DNA from 2 places in the Streptomyces sp. NPDC002057 genome. Region 1 is predicted to be linked to the other one. Evidence: predicted binding sites of a transcription regulator. Region 1 holds the regulator's gene; the other holds the start of a gene.

The links. The regulator HspR, encoded in region 1, represses chaperone genes until heat shock. The targets are predictions, from matches to a motif close to TTGAGNNNNNNNNNCTCAA.
Region 2: a site for HspR is predicted at 3,667-3,685, ahead of lon (endopeptidase La). Genes of this name have one in related genera too.

What each region holds. Positions count from the first base shown of each region.
Region 1 covers NZ_JBEOXR010000001.1:302,429-310,314, reverse strand. The annotation lists gene clpB (ATP-dependent chaperone ClpB) at 1-939, opposite strand, end outside; gene ABT129_RS01440 (pyridoxamine 5'-phosphate oxidase family protein) at 1,061-1,465, shown strand; gene ABT129_RS01435 (Rieske (2Fe-2S) protein) at 1,675-1,995, opposite strand; gene ABT129_RS01430 (hypothetical protein) at 1,992-2,234, opposite strand; gene ABT129_RS01425 (helix-turn-helix transcriptional regulator) at 2,399-3,403, shown strand; gene ABT129_RS01420 (hypothetical protein) at 3,432-3,905, shown strand; gene ABT129_RS01415 (heat shock protein transcriptional repressor HspR) at 4,039-4,482, opposite strand; gene dnaJ (molecular chaperone DnaJ) at 4,487-5,671, opposite strand; gene grpE (nucleotide exchange factor GrpE) at 5,765-6,415, opposite strand; gene dnaK (molecular chaperone DnaK) at 6,415-7,886, opposite strand, start outside.
Region 2 covers NZ_JBEOXR010000002.1:105,662-113,547, forward strand. The annotation lists gene ABT129_RS02310 (ABC transporter ATP-binding protein) at 1-601, opposite strand, end outside; gene ABT129_RS02315 (zf-HC2 domain-containing protein) at 598-1,494, opposite strand; gene ABT129_RS02320 (RNA polymerase sigma factor) at 1,491-2,105, opposite strand; gene ABT129_RS02325 (hypothetical protein) at 2,271-2,855, opposite strand; gene ABT129_RS02330 (GNAT family N-acetyltransferase) at 2,938-3,576, opposite strand; gene lon (endopeptidase La) at 3,708-6,125, shown strand; gene ABT129_RS02340 (DUF4240 domain-containing protein) at 6,252-6,857, shown strand; gene ABT129_RS02345 (lytic polysaccharide monooxygenase auxiliary activity family 9 protein) at 6,854-7,729, opposite strand.

The sequences.
Region 1 (7,886 bases):
GACCATGCGGAGCTCGCCGCGGGCCAGCATGGGCTTGAGCATGTTGCCCGCGTCCATGGCGGAGTCGCCGCCGGCGCCCGCGCCGACGACCGTGTGCAGCTCGTCGATGAAGGTGATGATCTGGCCGTCGCTCTCCTTGATCTCGGAGAGGACGGTCTTCAGGCGCTCCTCGAACTCGCCCCGGTACTTGGCCCCGGCGACCATCGCGCCGAGGTCGAGCGAGACGAGCCGCTTGTTCTTCAGCGACTCGGGTACGTCGCCCTTCACGATCCGCTGGGCGAGTCCCTCGACGACGGCGGTCTTGCCGACGCCGGGCTCACCGATGAGGACCGGGTTGTTCTTGGTGCGGCGGGACAGCACCTGCACGACGCGGCGGATCTCGTGGTCGCGGCCGATGACCGGGTCCAGCTTGCCCTCGCGCGCGGCGGCCGTGAAGTCCGTTCCGAACTTCTCCAGCGCCTTGTACTGCCCCTCCGGGTCGGGTGTGGTCACCCGGCGTCCTCCCCTGCTCTTCTCGAACGCGTCGACCAGCTTCGACGCGCTCGCGCCCTGCGCGTCGAGGATCTCACCGGCGCGGCCGCCCTTGGCGGCGATCCCGACGAGGAGGTGCTCGGTGGACAGGTAGTCGTCGCCGAGCTCCTTCGCCCGCCGGTCGGCGTCGGCGATGACCGCGAGGAAGTCGCGGCTGGGCTGCGGGGGCGCGACCGTCGACCCGGTGATGCTCGGCAGGGAGGCGAGCAGCCGCTCGGCGCCCGCGCGCACGGCGGCCTGGTCGGCCTCGACCGAGGCGAACAGGTCGACGATGTTCTCGTTGTCCTGTCCCGTGAGCAGCGCGAGCAGCAGGTGGGCGGGGGTCAGGTCGGCGTGTCCTTCGGACACGGCGCGGCTGCTGGCCGCGTTGATCGCGTCCCGGCTCCGGTTGGTCAGTTCGGCGTCCACGTGCGGTGCTCCTCCTGGGTTCTCGTGGGTCCTCCTCCTATGACTTCTCCAGGGTACACAAAGTTGAGTCGATAGCGCTCAAGGTGTCGGAGGGGGCTCTCCCCCGGGTAGTTTCCGGTCCATGGCCACCGACCCGAAGAACCCCACCGACTCGTACCTCGGCTTCTGGCGCGAGTACCACATGAGCACCCTGACCACCCCGCGCCCGGACGGGACCCCGCACGTCGTCGCGGTGGGCGTCACGTACGACCCCGAGAACGGGTACGCGCGGGTCATCACCAACAAGCACAGCCGGAAGGTGGCCAACGTCCTCGCGGCGGGCACCGACGGCGCGCGGGTCGCCGTCTGCCAGGTCGACAAGGGGCGCTGGGCCACCCTGGAGGGCGTCGCCCGCATCCGCACGGAGGCGGAGGTCGTCGAGGACGCGGTGGCGCGCTACGCGGAGCGCTACGGACGCACGCCGGCGCCGAACCCGGACCGGGTCGTCATCGAGATCGCCCTCACCCGGGCGATGGGCCGCGCCTGACCCCGTACGGGAAAGCCCGGGCCCCCGCGTACGGGAGGACCCGGAGCACCCGCGTACGGGAGGACCCGGAGCACCCGCGTACGGGAAAGCCCGGACCCCCGCGTGCGGGAGAGTCCGGGCAGCACAGCGGCGCCATCGCGTTTCAGGTCCGCGATGGCGCCGCTGTGTGGGGGAAGTGCCGGAGCGATCTACAACGACGGGGGAATCGCTCAGGCACTGCGGGGGGTGGCGGTGATGGTCTCGGGCTCGATCAGCTGGTGGTCCCGCTGGTCGAGGTTGACGAAGATCATGCCGTACCGGATGGCACAGCGGATCGGCTGTGGTGCGCCCCGGGGGCGGCGCAGGCAGCGGTAGGCGCGGACGTCCTCGTCCTGCTCCCGTGCCACGACGATGGGCTCTCCGAAGAGGGTCACCTTCAACGCGTCGCCACGGTGGGGGATGGCGGTCGCGAGGTCGACGAAGTGCCAGCCGGATCGATAGGCCGAAGCCATCTCCCGGCGGAACCGGCGGTCATCTGGCGGGACGCTCACGCTCCCGCACCCTTGGTGGCGAACTCCCAGGACGGCTCCCCGGGGCCGGCGAGCACGTCACGCCCCGGAGCGGTCTCCCACGAGGGCTCGCTCCGGACGGGGGCGACCTCCCACGAGGGCTCGGGACGGGCGAGCACGTCACGTCCCGGAGCGGTCTCCCACGAGGGCTCGTCCGGCCCCGCCACCACCGAGTGCGCCGGGTGACTCTCCCACGAGGGCTCGCCGTCGAGTGCGAGCACACCGAGAGCAGCCGCCGCAACGGCTATGGCGCTAAGTGCACGAACCATCCTGGTCATGGCCGATCTCCACCTCTTTTGATCACTACCTCCCCCCCGCGTCTTAGACGATGGCTCACTCCCGCTCCTTTCCACCAGCCAAGCCGGGCATCATGTTCCTGTAATTCATGACCCTGAGGGGGGTGCAAATGAGGCTCGAATGTGACGTGTCAGGCCATAACCACAGTCACGGTGAACTATGCGACGTGGGCAAGGAGCTGTACGCGAACGCCCTCCGCACGGGTCGAATCGCCCGTTCCGAGGCCGAGGCCGCCCCCTGCCTGAAGGAACTGTCCCTGCTGCACCCGGATCCGGACGACAGCCAGTGGCTCCATCCGATCCCGCCGTCGATCGCGCTCAACCAGCTCATCCACCCCATCGAGCAGGAGATACAGGCCCGGCGCCAGCACGCCATCGCCCTGGCCGACGCGTTCGAGCCGTTCCTCGCCATCCACACCCAGGACCCCTCGGCCACCCAGGCGATCACCGTCCTCGAAGGCCTCAGCGTCATCAACGCCACGCTGGACCGCGTCATCAACGAGTGCACCGTGGAGCTCCTCACCATCCAGCCCGGCAGCGGCCGCCGCCCCGAGACCCTCGAAGCCGCCCTGCGTCGCATGGAGCCGCTCCTCGACCGAGGTGTCCGGATGCGCACGCTCTACCAGCACACCGCCCGCCACCATCCGGCCACCCTCGCCTACGTCGAGCGCGTCGCCCCCTACGGGCTGGAACTGCGCACCCTGGAAGAGATCGTCGACCGGCTGATCATCGTCGACCGCAAGGTCGCCTTCGTGCCCGCCCGCAGCGACCGCCAGGTCGCCCTCGAACTGCGCCACGAGGGCCTCGTCCAGTACCTCGTCGGCGTCTTCGACCAGTTCTGGCTGCACGGGGTGCCCTGGGAGGAGGAGATCCCCTACAGCCCGTCCGTGGACGGCATCGGCGGCGTCCAGCGCTCCATCGCCAAACTCCTCGTCGAGGGCCACGTCGACGAGGCCATCGCCCGGCGCCTCGGGATGAACGTCCGCACCTGCCGCGCCCACATCGCCAAGCTCGCCGCCACCCTCGGCAGCGGCAGCCGGGCCCAGCTCGGCTATCTGATCGCCCAGTCGGGCATCCTCGATCAGGACAACTGACCAGCGTCGAACGGGACTACCGACCACCGTGTACATACAGATCGACCTCGACGGGCCCGCCGGGACCCTTCGGGTCTCCGGGCACGGGCTCCCCACCGTGGAGCTCGTACGGGCCCCCGGAACCACCCCGAACACCCACACCCCCATCGGGACCCGCAAGCCCGCCCTGCTCGCCCTCGGCGTCGACGGGGAGCCCGCCCGGCTCAAGCCCGCGCGGGGCCGGCTGCTGCGGCGCTCCTACCGGGTGGACGTCCGCGTCGACGGGATCCGCTACCGCCTCGCCCCCTGCACCCACGTGGACAGCCGGTTCACCCGCGACGGGCGGACGCTCGGCACCCTGGAGTCCTCGGGGGACGGCACGGTGGACGCCGACTGGGACCCGGCCGTCGACCCCACCCCGCTCGACCGGGCCGTCGGCACCGCCCTGGCCGCCGCGTTCGGCACCGGCGCGGCCCCCTGGTGGGAGACCCTCGGCGACATCGTGGCCGAACTCATCCCGTAGCGGGGGACGCACGGGACACGCGCGATCCCGTAGGGGGACGCACGGGACACGCGCGATCCCGTGGCCGGGCGCGCTCGGGACACGCGCGAGGCCCCTTCCACAGCCGTGGAAGGGGCCTCGTCGCTTCTCTGTCCTACTCGCCGCGCTTGGGGCGCCAGACCACCAGCGCGCTCGCCTGCTGCACGTCCTGGTACGGCACCAGGTCGCGCCGGTACGAGGCGTGCACCTGGGCCTCGCGCTGCCGCATCGCCGCCGCCGCGCCGTCGACGGCCGCCGACAGCTCCGCGATCCGGCTCTGCAACGCCGCGACCTGGTTCTCCAGTTCGATGATGCGCTTGATCCCGGCCAGGTTGATGCCCTCGTCCTGCGACAGCTGCTGCACCTGACGGAGCAGCTCGATGTCACGGGCCGAGTACCGCCGGCCGCGGCCCGCCGTGCGGTCCGGGGAGACCAGACCGAGACGGTCGTACTGCCGCAGGGTCTGCGGGTGGAGACCGGAGAGCTGGGCGGCCACCGAGATGACGTACACCGGCGACTCGTCGGTCAGTTCGTACGGATTGCGTCGGCGCCCGTCCACCGGGTCACGCTCCCTTCGCGGCCTGGAACAGCTCCGCCCGGGGGTCCTCGGAGGCGGTCGCCTCGCGGTAGGTCTCCAGGGCATCACGTGCCTTGTCGTCCAGCTCCTTCGGCACCGCGATCTCGACCGTCACGAGGAGGTCGCCGCGGCTGCCGTCCTTGCGGACCGCGCCCTTGCCCCGGGCGCGCATGGTCCGGCCGTTCGGGGTGCCCGCGGGCAGCTTCAGGGTGACCGCGGGGCCGCCCAGGGTCGGGACCTTGACCTCGCCGCCGAGCGCCGCCTCCGTGAAGGAGACCGGCACGGTGACGGTGAGGTTGTCGTCCTTGCGGCCGAAGACCGGGTGGGCGTCGACGTGCACGACGACGTACAGGTCGCCGTTCTGCCCGCCGCGCTCGCCCGGCGCTCCCTTGCCGCGCAGCCGGATCTTCTGGTTGTCGCTCACGCCGGCCGGGATGCGGACCTGCATGGTGCGGGAGGACTTGGCACGACCGCTGCCCTTGCAGACCTCGCAGGGGTTCTCGGCGATGAGGCCGCGGCCCTTGCAGTCCACGCAGGGGTCGGTGAGCGAGAAGCCGCCGCCGCTGCCGCGCGAGACCTGTCCGGTGCCGACGCAGGTCGGGCAGACCCGGGGGGTGCCGTTCTTGTCGCCGGTGCCCGAACAGGCCGTGCACGGCTGCTGGCTGGACATCCGCAGCGGTACGGTCGCTCCCTCGATGGCCTCGGTGAAGCTGAGCGTCACCTCGGACTCGATGTCCTGGCCGCGCCGCGGCTGGGTGCGGGTGCCCGCGCCGGCGCCGCGGTTGAACAGGCCGCCGAAGACGTCCCCGATACCGCCACCGCCGCCACCGAAACCGCCGCCCGCGCCGCCCTGGGCGCCGCCTCCGAAGAGGTCGCCCAGGTCGAAGTTGAACGAGCCGCCGGCCCCGGGTCCGCCGGCCCGGAAGCCGCCGTTCCCGAAGAGGGCGCGGGCCTCGTCGTACTCCTTGCGCTTCTTGGGGTCGCCGAGGATGTCGTTGGCCTCGGAGATCTCCTTGAAGCGCTCCTCGGCCTTGGTGTCGCCCTTGTTGGCGTCCGGGTGGTTCTCGCGGGCGAGCTTCCGGTACGCCTTCTTGATCTCGGCGTCGGTGGCGTCCTTGGGGACGCCGAGAACCTTGTAGTAGTCCTTCTCGACGAAGTCCTTCGTGCTCATCGACGTCCCTCCTTCCGGACCGCTCCGGTGTTCGTCACTGCTCCGGTGACCGCCGGGGGTCCGGCGGTCACCACCGCTCCGAGGATCGGCGCGTCACCCCTCTTCGGGGGCACCGCTCTCCTCGTCGGAGGCCTTGCTCTCGTCCTTGGCCGGGGTCGCGCCCGGCTGGGGCTCGGCGACGGCCACGCGGGCGGGCCGGATGGTCCGCTCGCCGATCCGGTACCCCGGCTGCAGGATCGCCACGCAGGTCGTCTCGGTGACGTCCGGCGCGTACGAGTGCATCAGGGCCTCGTGGATCGTCGGGTCGAAGGGCTCGCCCTCCTTGCCGAACTGCTGCAGACCCATCTTGGCGACGACGGTCTCCAGCGATTCGGCCACCGACTTGAACCCGCCCACGAGCTCTCCGTGGTCCCGGGCCCGGCCGACGTCGTCGAGCACCGGAAGCAGGTCGGACAGGAGGCTCGCGACGGCGATCTCCTTGACCGTGATCCGGTCCCGCTCCACGCGGCGGCGGTAGTTCTGGTACTCGGCCTGGAGCCGCTGGAGATCCGCGGTGCGCTCGTCGAGCGCCGTACGGGTCTGGTCCAGCTGCGCCAGCAGGGCTACGTCCGTAGCGTCCCCGGCCGGGGCCGCCCCCTCCGCCTTGTCGGCGGGGGCGGCGGCAGCGGCGGTATCGGGCTCCTCGGGCGGGCCGTCGGCGGGGACGTCGGGCTTCTCCTCGAAGCCCGGGGTCTCCTCCGACATCAGGCAGCGCCGCCCTTCTGGGGCTCGTCGTCGATGATCTCGGCGTCTACGACGTCGTCATCCGCCTTGGCCTGCGCGCCACCCTCGGCACCGCCGGCGGCCTGGGCGCCCTGGGCGTCGGCGTACAGCGCCTGGCCGAGCTTCTGGGAGACGGCCGCGACCTTCTCGGTGGCGGTGCGGATCTCGGCGGTGTCCTCGCCCTTGAGCTTCTCCTTCAGCTCGACGAGCGCGGCCTCGACCTCGTCCTTGACGTCGCCGGGGACCTTGTCCTCGTTGTCCTTGAGGAACTTCTCCGTCTGGTAGACGAGCTGCTCGCCCTGGTTGCGGGACTCGGCGGCCTCGCGGCGACGGTGGTCCTCGTCCGCGTACTGCTCGGCCTCCTGGCGCATCCGGTCGACCTCGTCCTTCGGCAGCGAGGAGCCGCCGGTGACGGTCATCTTCTGCTCCTTGCCCGTGCCCAGGTCCTTCGCGGTCACGTGCATGATGCCGTTGGCGTCGATGTCGAAGGCGACCTCGATCTGCGGGACGCCACGCGGGGCCGGCGGCAGACCGGTCAGCTCGAACATGCCGAGCTTCTTGTTGTACGCCGCGATCTCGCGCTCGCCCTGGTAGACCTGGATCTGCACGGACGGCTGGTTGTCCTCGGCCGTCGTGAAGATCTCGGACCGCTTGGTCGGGATCGTGGTGTTGCGCTCGATGAGCTTGGTCATGATGCCGCCCTTGGTCTCGATACCGAGGGACAGCGGGGTCACGTCGAGGAGCAGGACGTCCTTGACCTCACCCTTGAGCACACCGGCCTGCAGGGCGGCGCCGATGGCGACGACCTCGTCCGGGTTGACGCCCTTGTTGGCGTCCTGACCGCCGGTCAGCTCCTTGACGAGCTCGGCGACGGCCGGCATACGGGTCGAACCACCGACGAGAACGACGTGGTCGATCTCGGAGAGGTTGATGCCCGCGTCCTTGATGACGTTGTGGAACGGCACCTTGCAGCGGTCGAGCAGGTCCGAGGTCAGCTGCTGGAACTGGGCGCGCGTGAGCTTCTCGTCCAGGTGCAGCGGGCCCTCGGCGGAGGCCGTGATGTACGGCAGGTTGATCGAGGTCTCCGTGGAGGAGGACAGCTCGATCTTGGCCTTCTCGGCGGCCTCGCGGAGGCGCTGGAGGGCCATCTTGTCCTTGGCCAGGTCGACACCGTGGCCGTTCTGGAACTGGGTCACCAGGTAGTCGACGACGCGCTGGTCCCAGTCGTCGCCACCGAGGTGGTTGTCACCGTTGGTGGCCTTCACCTCGACGACGCCGTCGCCGATCTCCAGGAGGGACACGTCGAAGGTGCCGCCACCGAGGTCGAAGACGAGGATCGTCTGGTCGTCCTTGTCGAGGCCGTACGCCAGGGCGGCGGCGGTCGGCTCGTTGACGATGCGCAGGACGTTGAGGCCCGCGATCTCACCGGCCTCCTTGGTGGCCTGGCGCTCGG
Region 2 (7,886 bases), on a different contig from region 1:
CCACGTCCTCCACCAGGTGCGTGGAGACCACGACCGTCGCCTCCGTGCCCAACTCCCTCAGCAGCGAACGGAAGTCGACCCGCTGTTCCGGGTCGAGACCGGCGGTCGGTTCGTCGAGGAGCAGCAGCTCGGGTTCGTTCACGATCGCCTGGGCGATCCCGGCGCGCCGGACCATGCCGCCCGAGAGGGTCTTCATCCGCGCGTCGATCCGGTCGCCGAGCCCGACCCGCCGCACCGCGCGCTCCACGGCCGCCGGGGCCCGGTCGGCCGGCAGCTCCTTGAGCCAGGCGACGTACGCGACGAACTCCCGCACGGTGAAGCCCGGGTAGTAGCCGAACTCCTGGGGCAGATAGCCGAGCCTGCGCCGGATGCCGGTCCGGCCGCGGTGGCTCGTGGCGTCGCCGCCGAGCAGCTCCACCCGGCCCGAGGAGGGCGCGGCGACGGTCGCGAGGACCCGGATGAGGGAGGTCTTCCCGGCCCCGTTCGGGCCGAGCAGGCCGTGCACGCCGGGCCCGAGGGAGAGGTCCAGCCGGTCGAGGGCGACGGTACGGCGGTGGCGGACGGTCAGTCCGGTCACGGCGACGGCGGTCGGGATGTTCACCGGGGCTCCAGGTGGTCGAAGGAACGGCGCCGCAGCGCGAGGAGGGCGGCACAGGCGAGCGCGGCGCCCGCCCACCCCCCCTGCGCGGCGGGGCCGGAGAAGTACGGGGCGAGCGTGGCCGCCCCCGAGGGGGCACCCGCGTCCGGCTGCCCGAGCAGCGGGCCCGTGACGGCGAGCAGCCAGCCCCCGCCGAGCGTCGCGGCCGCCGCCCGGCAGCCCACGAACGAACCGAGCGCGAGGGCGCCCAGGGTCAGCGCGAGACCCGGGAGCAGCCAGGCGGCCGCGCCCGGGAAGCCGGCCACCGGCGGCAGCAGCGCCCCGGCCGCCGTCAGCAGCGGCACGCACACGGCGAGGACGGCGGCGGTACGGGTGAGCAGCAGCCGCAGTCCGCCGGACGGGGTGGCGGCGGTGATCTCGTACAGCGGGTCGGCGTGCCGTCCGTACGAGACGGCGACCCCGGCGAGCGGAAGGAGCGGCGAGACGGCGAGCAGCAGGCTCCGCGCCCCCCGGAAGCCGGCCCCGTGGGCGAGTGCGAAGGCCCCGCCGACGACGAGGAGCACGGCCACCACCCAGGACCCGCGCAGCGCGGGCCCGACGGCCCACCAGAACCTCGCCCGGCGCCCGGGGGGGCTCCCGGCGACGGGGGCGTGCCGCAGGGCGCCTCCGGGGGCGGCGGCAGGGGCGGGCCGGTGTCCGAGGGAGGTCAGGAGCTCGTCGCGGACGGACGCGAGGACGGGGCCCGCCGCGCCGGAGCGGACGGCGGCCGAGACGCGGGCCGCGCAGCCGCCGCAGGACTCGACGTGCTTCTCCAGGGACCAGGCGTCCGTCTCGGGGGCCGTGCCCCGCGCGTAGTGGGCCGCCAGGGTCTCGGTGACGTGCCAGGGGGACGTCATGCGGTGCCTCCCAGGGGGTGGGGTCCCCCGGGGCGGCCCGCCCCGAGAGCCGCGCGCAGTTCGCGGCGGGCGCGCAGGGCGCGGGTCTTGACGGTGCCCTCGGGTATGCCGAGGAGCCGGGCGGTCTCGCGGGTCGTCAGGCCGTCGACGACGGTCGCCCGCAGGACCTCGGCGAGTTCGGGGGAGATCCGGTCGAGGGCGGCGCCCACCTCCCCGTACTCCAGGCCCGCGAGCACCCGTTCCTCGGCGGAGGGCGCGGTCGGGGGCGGTTCCGCCGGGGTGGCGGTGGCGGCGCGCTCCACGCGGGCGCGTGCCCGCTGGGCGTCGACCAGCCGCCGGGCGGCGATCACCCAGAGCCAGCCGCCGGCCTCGCCCCGGCCCCGGTGGCCGCCGGCCGAGCGCCAGACCGTGACGAAGGTGTCCTGGAGGACCTCCCGTACGGTCTCCTCGTCCGGGCAGCGCCGGGCGAGGCGCGCGTGCAGCCAGCCGGCGTGCCGGTCGTACAGCACGGCGAGCGCCTCGGTGTTCCCCCGGGCGACCGCGCGCAGCAGCGCGGCATCGTCCTCGTCGCCCCCGGAGGGGCCTCCCCCTGCGGGGCGCAACAGTCTCACGCCCTCTCTATCGCCCGCGTGGGCCGGTCCGGTTCACGGGATCGCGCGCGTGGGCCGGGTCCGTCCACGGGACGGCCCGCGTCTCTGCTCCGTGCACGGGACGGCCCGCGTGTGCCGGTTCCGGCCACGGGATCGCGTGCCCGGCCCGGGTGCGTGTCCCTCCGCTCAGGGGCTCGTCGGCGGGCCGCCCTCCGGGAGGGCGGCGAAGACCCGCCGGAGGGCGGGAGGGCGTTCCCCGTCGCCCGCGACGACGAGGCGGTGGCGGTACGTCACGGCGTACTGGAAGCCGTCGGCGACCGGTCCGCCGGTGGGCCGCTCGGGGACCCGGGCGTACGCGGGGTCCTCCAGGGCGGCCCGGAGCTCGGCGGCCTCGGCGGGGGTCTGCCGACCGGTGCGGGGCGGCTCGGTTCCGGAGCGGCTGGTCCAGCCGCCGTCGTAGCGGACGACGAGCCGGTTGCGGACGCCGGCGAGGCCACCGCTGACGACCACCTCGACGAGGACCTCACCCGGCTGCGGGTCGGCCGACGGGGTGCCCGGGGTGCTCGGGGTGCCTGGAGTTCCCGGGGTTCCCGGGGTTCCCGGCGTGGCGGTGGCGGTGCCCGGGGCGGTGGTGGCGCCGGGTGCGGTGGCGGTGGGGCCGGTGGCGCCCGGCGCGGGCCCGCCGCCCGGCCCGCAGCCGCTCACGCCGCCGACCAGGGCGCCCGCCAGCAGCAGGGCCCCGCACCACGTCCGCCGTACGCCTCGCACCATGGACCGAGCATGCCGGGTGACGGGCCCGGCGCGCAGCCGGACGGCCGGGTTCCCTCGGGGAGGCCGGACCCGGGGCCGTACGTCAGGCGCCGTCCCGGACGATTCCGGTGAGCGGCCCCCGGTACCGCCAGCCCAGCGCGTCGTACAGCGCGAGCCCGTCCGTGGTCGCGGCGAGCACCCCGGTCCCGGCGCCCGCCTGGGCGGCGGCGGCCTCCAGGGTGCGCATGACGTTGGCGCCGAGCCCGCGCCGCCGGTGCGCGGGGTCGGTCTCGATCTGGTCGGCGACGGCGGTCGAGCCGGTGGGCGCGATCTGGCCGCGCGCGGCCAGGGTGCCGTCGGGGGCGAGGATCCGGACCCGGACCACACCGTCCCTGACCTCGGTGGTCCGGGCGTACCCCTCCGGCGGCACGGGCCGGGCGCCGGGGTCGAGCGGCTTGACCATCATGAAGCCGGGGTCGTCGGGGACGGTCCACCCGTCGGTGATCCACGCGGCCGCGTCCTCGGGGCCCGCCATGATCTTGAGCCAGCTGTACGGGGCGGTGAGGCGGGCGCAGAGCGCGCCGACGGAGTCCGCGTCGGGGGCGGGCAGGACATGCCGCACGACGTGCCGGGGGAGACCGACGTCGATCCGGTACCCCCAGGGCTCGGCGACGGCCGCCGGGGTCCCCCGGGAGAGGGTCCAGCCCGCCACCCACGCCGATGTAATAGACGAGATATCCATAGGGTCATTACATCTGTTCGGGCGGGGTCGACGGGAGAGTGATCGCTCAGAGCGAACGGGTGGTCGGGAACATCCTCGGGCTCACATGCATTGAGTCCACATAGCTCAACTTGACTGCCGAAGGGGAGATCATGGCTTCTGACTCCAAGCCGTCCGTGCCGCTCACTCTGCCCGTGCTGCCGCTCGACGACGAGGTCGTGCTGCCCGGCATGGTGGTGCCGCTCGACCTGTCCGACAACGAGGTGCGCGCCGCCGTGGAGGCGGCCCAGGCCGCCGCGCGGCCCGGCGCCGGAAAGCCGCGGGTGCTGCTCGTGCCCCGCGTCGACGGGACCTACGCCGGAACCGGCGTCCTCGGCACCGTCGAGCAGGTCGGACGGCTGTCCGACGGCGACCCCGGGGCCCTGATCCGCGGCATCGGCCGCGTGCGCATCGGCGCCGGTACGACCGGGCCCGGCGCGGCCCTCTGGGTCGAGGGCGGCACCGTCGAGGAGACCCTGCCCGACCCGCTCCCCGGCCAGGTCACCGACCTGATCAAGGAGTACAAGGCGCTGGCCACCAGCTGGCTCAAGAAGCGCGGTGCCTGGCAGGTCGTCGACCGCGTCCAGCAGATCGACGGCGTCGGCGCCCTCGCCGACAACTCCGGCTACTCGCCCTTCCTCACCGTCGAGCAGAAGGTCGCGCTCCTGGAGACCGCCGACCCGGTCGCCCGTCTCAGGCTCGCCACCGCCCAGCTCCGCGAGCACCTCGCCGAGCAGGACGTCGCCGAGACCATCGCCAAGGACGTCCAGGAGGGCGTCGACAAGCAGCAGCGCGAGTTCCTGCTCCGCCGCCAGCTCGAAGCCGTCCGCAAGGAGCTCCGCGACCTCAACGGCGAGTCCAAGGACGCGGCCGACGAGTCCGACGACTACCGCGCCCGCGTGGAGGCCGCCGACCTGCCCGAGAAGGTCCGCGAGGCCGCCCTCAAGGAGGTCGAGAAGCTGGAGCGGTCCAGCGACCAGTCCCCCGAGGGCTCCTGGATCCGCACCTGGCTGGACACCGTCCTCGAACTGCCGTGGAACGAGCGGACCGAGGACCGGTACGACATCAGGGGCGCCCGCGCCGTCCTCGACGCCGAGCACGCGGGCCTGGACGACGTGAAGGAGCGCATCACCGAGTACCTGGCCGTGCGCAAGAGGCGCGCCGAGCGCGGCCTCGGCGTCGTCGGCGGCCGCCGCGGCGGAGCCGTACTCGCCCTCGTCGGCCCGCCCGGCGTCGGCAAGACCTCCCTCGGCGAGTCCGTCGCGCACGCGATGGGACGCGAGTTCGTGCGGGTCGCCCTCGGCGGCGTACGGGACGAGGCGGAGATCCGCGGCCACCGCAGGACCTACGTCGGCGCCCTCCCCGGCCGGATCGTCCGCGCCATCAAGGAGGCCGGGTCCATGAACCCGGTGGTCCTGCTCGACGAGATCGACAAGGTCGGCTCCGACTTCCGCGGCGACCCCGCGGCGGCCCTCCTCGAAGTCCTCGACCCGGCGCAGAACCACACCTTCCGCGACCACTACCTGGAGGTCGAACTCGACCTCTCCGACGTCGTCTTCCTGGCCACGGCCAACGTCCTCGAAGCCATCCCCGAGGCTCTCCTCGACCGTATGGAGCTGGTCAGGCTCGACGGCTACACGGAGGACGAGAAGGTCGTCATCGCCCGCGACCACCTGCTGCCCCGGCAGCTGGAGCGCGCGGGCCTGGAGCCCGGCGAGGTCGTCCTGGAGGACGCGAGCCTGCGCAGGCTGGCCGGTGAGTACACCCGCGAGGCGGGCGTCCGCACCCTGGAGCGCGCCCTCTCCCGGCTGCTCCGCAAGATCGCGGCCGAGCACGAACTCGGCGACCGCGCGCTGCCCTTCACGGTCGGCCCGGACGACCTGCGGGGGCTCATCGGACGGCCGCACCACGTACCGGAGTCCGCCCAGGACCCGGCGGAGCGCCGGACCGCCGTGCCCGGCGTCGCCACCGGGCTCGCGGTGACCGGCGCGGGCGGTGACGTCCTCTTCGTGGAGGCGTCCCTGTCCGATCCGGAGACCGGTGCCTCCGGCCTGACCCTCACCGGTCAGCTGGGCGACGTGATGAAGGAGTCGGCGCAGATCGCGCTCTCCTTCCTCCGCTCGCACGGCGCGGAACTGGAGCTGCCCGTCACCGGTCTGAAGGACCGCGGCGTGCACATCCACTTCCCGGCGGGCGCCGTCCCCAAGGACGGCCCGAGCGCGGGCGTCACCATGACGACCGCACTGGCCTCGCTGCTGAGCGGCCGGCTCGTCCGCACGGACGTGGCCATGACCGGCGAGGTCTCCCTCACCGGCCGGGTCCTCCCGATCGGCGGCGTCAAGCAGAAGCTGCTCGCCGCGCACCGGGCGGGCATCACGACGGTCGTGATCCCCAAGCGGAACGAGGCCGACCTGGACGACGTCCCGGCCGAGATCCTGGAGAAGCTGGAGGTCCACCCGGTGACGGACGTCCGTCAGGTGCTGGAGATCGCGCTGGCCCCGGCGGCGGTGCCGGTGGGCGTGGCGGCGTAACGGGCCCGTGGTGAGCGGGGTGTCCTCGGACGGGGGCACCCCGCTCCGCCGTGTCCGGCGGGAGCAGGGGCGCACCGGGGGAAATTCGTCACCTGGATGTCAGCGAGGGGTGTCATGCTCGTACGCATGAACGAAGACGCCTTCTGGGCTCTCATCGACGAGTTGAGCCGCCGCCCCGGTGACCGGGACGAGCGGCTGGAGTGGCTGCGGACGGAGTTGCTCCGCCGACCTGCCGCGGAGAGCGTGGAGTTCCAGGTGCGCCTCGAGGACGCGGGCGAGGCCGCGGCGACGCACGCGCTGTGGCGGGCGGCGAACCGGATCGAGGGCGGTGGCTGCACCGACGACGGCTTCGACTACTTCACGCTCTGGCTGGTGGGCCAGGGGCGGAAGGTGTACGAGTCGGTCGTCGCCGACCCGGACGCGCTGGCCGACGTGCCCGAGGTGCGGGGCCTCGTGGGGCGCCACCAGGACGAGTGGGACGACGACGAGTGGCCCGAGTGGGAGGAGCTCGACTATGTGGCGCAGGACGCGTACGACGAGCTGACCGGCCAGGAGGACGACGACGGCGAGGAGTTCCTCGACGCCGTCGAGGAGCTGGCCGAGGAGCTCGCGGACGAGCTCGCCGACGGCCGGGGTTGGGAAGAGGACGGCGAACCCCAGGGGGCTCGACCGGAGGGGTTGGCGCTGCCCCGGCTCACCGCCCTCTTCCCGCTCGGGAGATCCGGCTCCTAGGAGGCGGACGTGTTCCGGCGGCGGCCCAGGAGGAGGCTGCCCGCCGCGAAGACGGCGAGGCCGCCCGCGCCCGCCAGGGCGAGGGGGAGCGGCGAGGAGGGGGTCGTCGTGGTCTCGGCCGAGAGGGCCGGCGCCTGCTCGTCGCCGCCGTGGCCCGCGTGGCTCACGGTGGACAGGGACGCGCCCGCAGCGATCTTCGCCTCGGTCGGGGCCTTGGCCTGCGCGGGCGCGGCCGCGGCGCCGAAGGTGACGTCCGAGCAGCTGTAGAAGGCCTCGGGGCTGTCGTTGCGCTGCCACACCTTGTAGACGATGTGGCGGCCGGTGCGGGCGGGGAGGGTGCCCGTGAAGTTGTAGAAGCCGTCGGTGGCGGTGCGGGAGGTGTTGTGGACGGCGACGGGGGTCGCGTCCAGGTCCGACCACTTGAGGGGCTGCGTGGGGTCGAAGCCCGGCTTGGTGATGTAGACGGTCATGGTGCCGGCGTGGGCGGCGGTCACCCGGACCTTGAAGTCGAAGGAGCCGGCGGCGACGGCGGTCGCCGGCCAGTCGGTGCGCGCCCAGTCGAGGGCCCGGTACTTCTCGCGGTTCGCCGAGCAGAGCTTGCCGTCCGGGATGACCGCCTGGTGCCGGCCCGCGGCGTTGGCGATGTTGACCTCGTTCCAGTCGTAGAGCGGCTGGGTGCCGGAGTCGGCGACGAGGTCCTTGCACACCTGTGACCTGGGCGTCTCGGGGCCCTCGGCGTAACAGGCGGCCACCCGGCTGACGGGGTTGAAGACGGCACCGTGGGCGCTCGCGGTGGTGGGGGTGAGGCTGACGAGTGCGGCGGCGGCGGACAGGGCGGCCACGCCGGTGGCGGTACGGCGGGAGGACTGCATGCGGGGGCTCTCTCTCGTGCGTGGGGGAGGACGGAACGAGCAACGCGCGCTGAGCGCCGGGAAGTTGAATACCGGGCGATCGGCGTAGAGCGTCGCATTGGTCCATACCAATAGGCAAGGGGGTCGGCCGGAAAAGCCGAAGCGGCCCCCGGGGTGC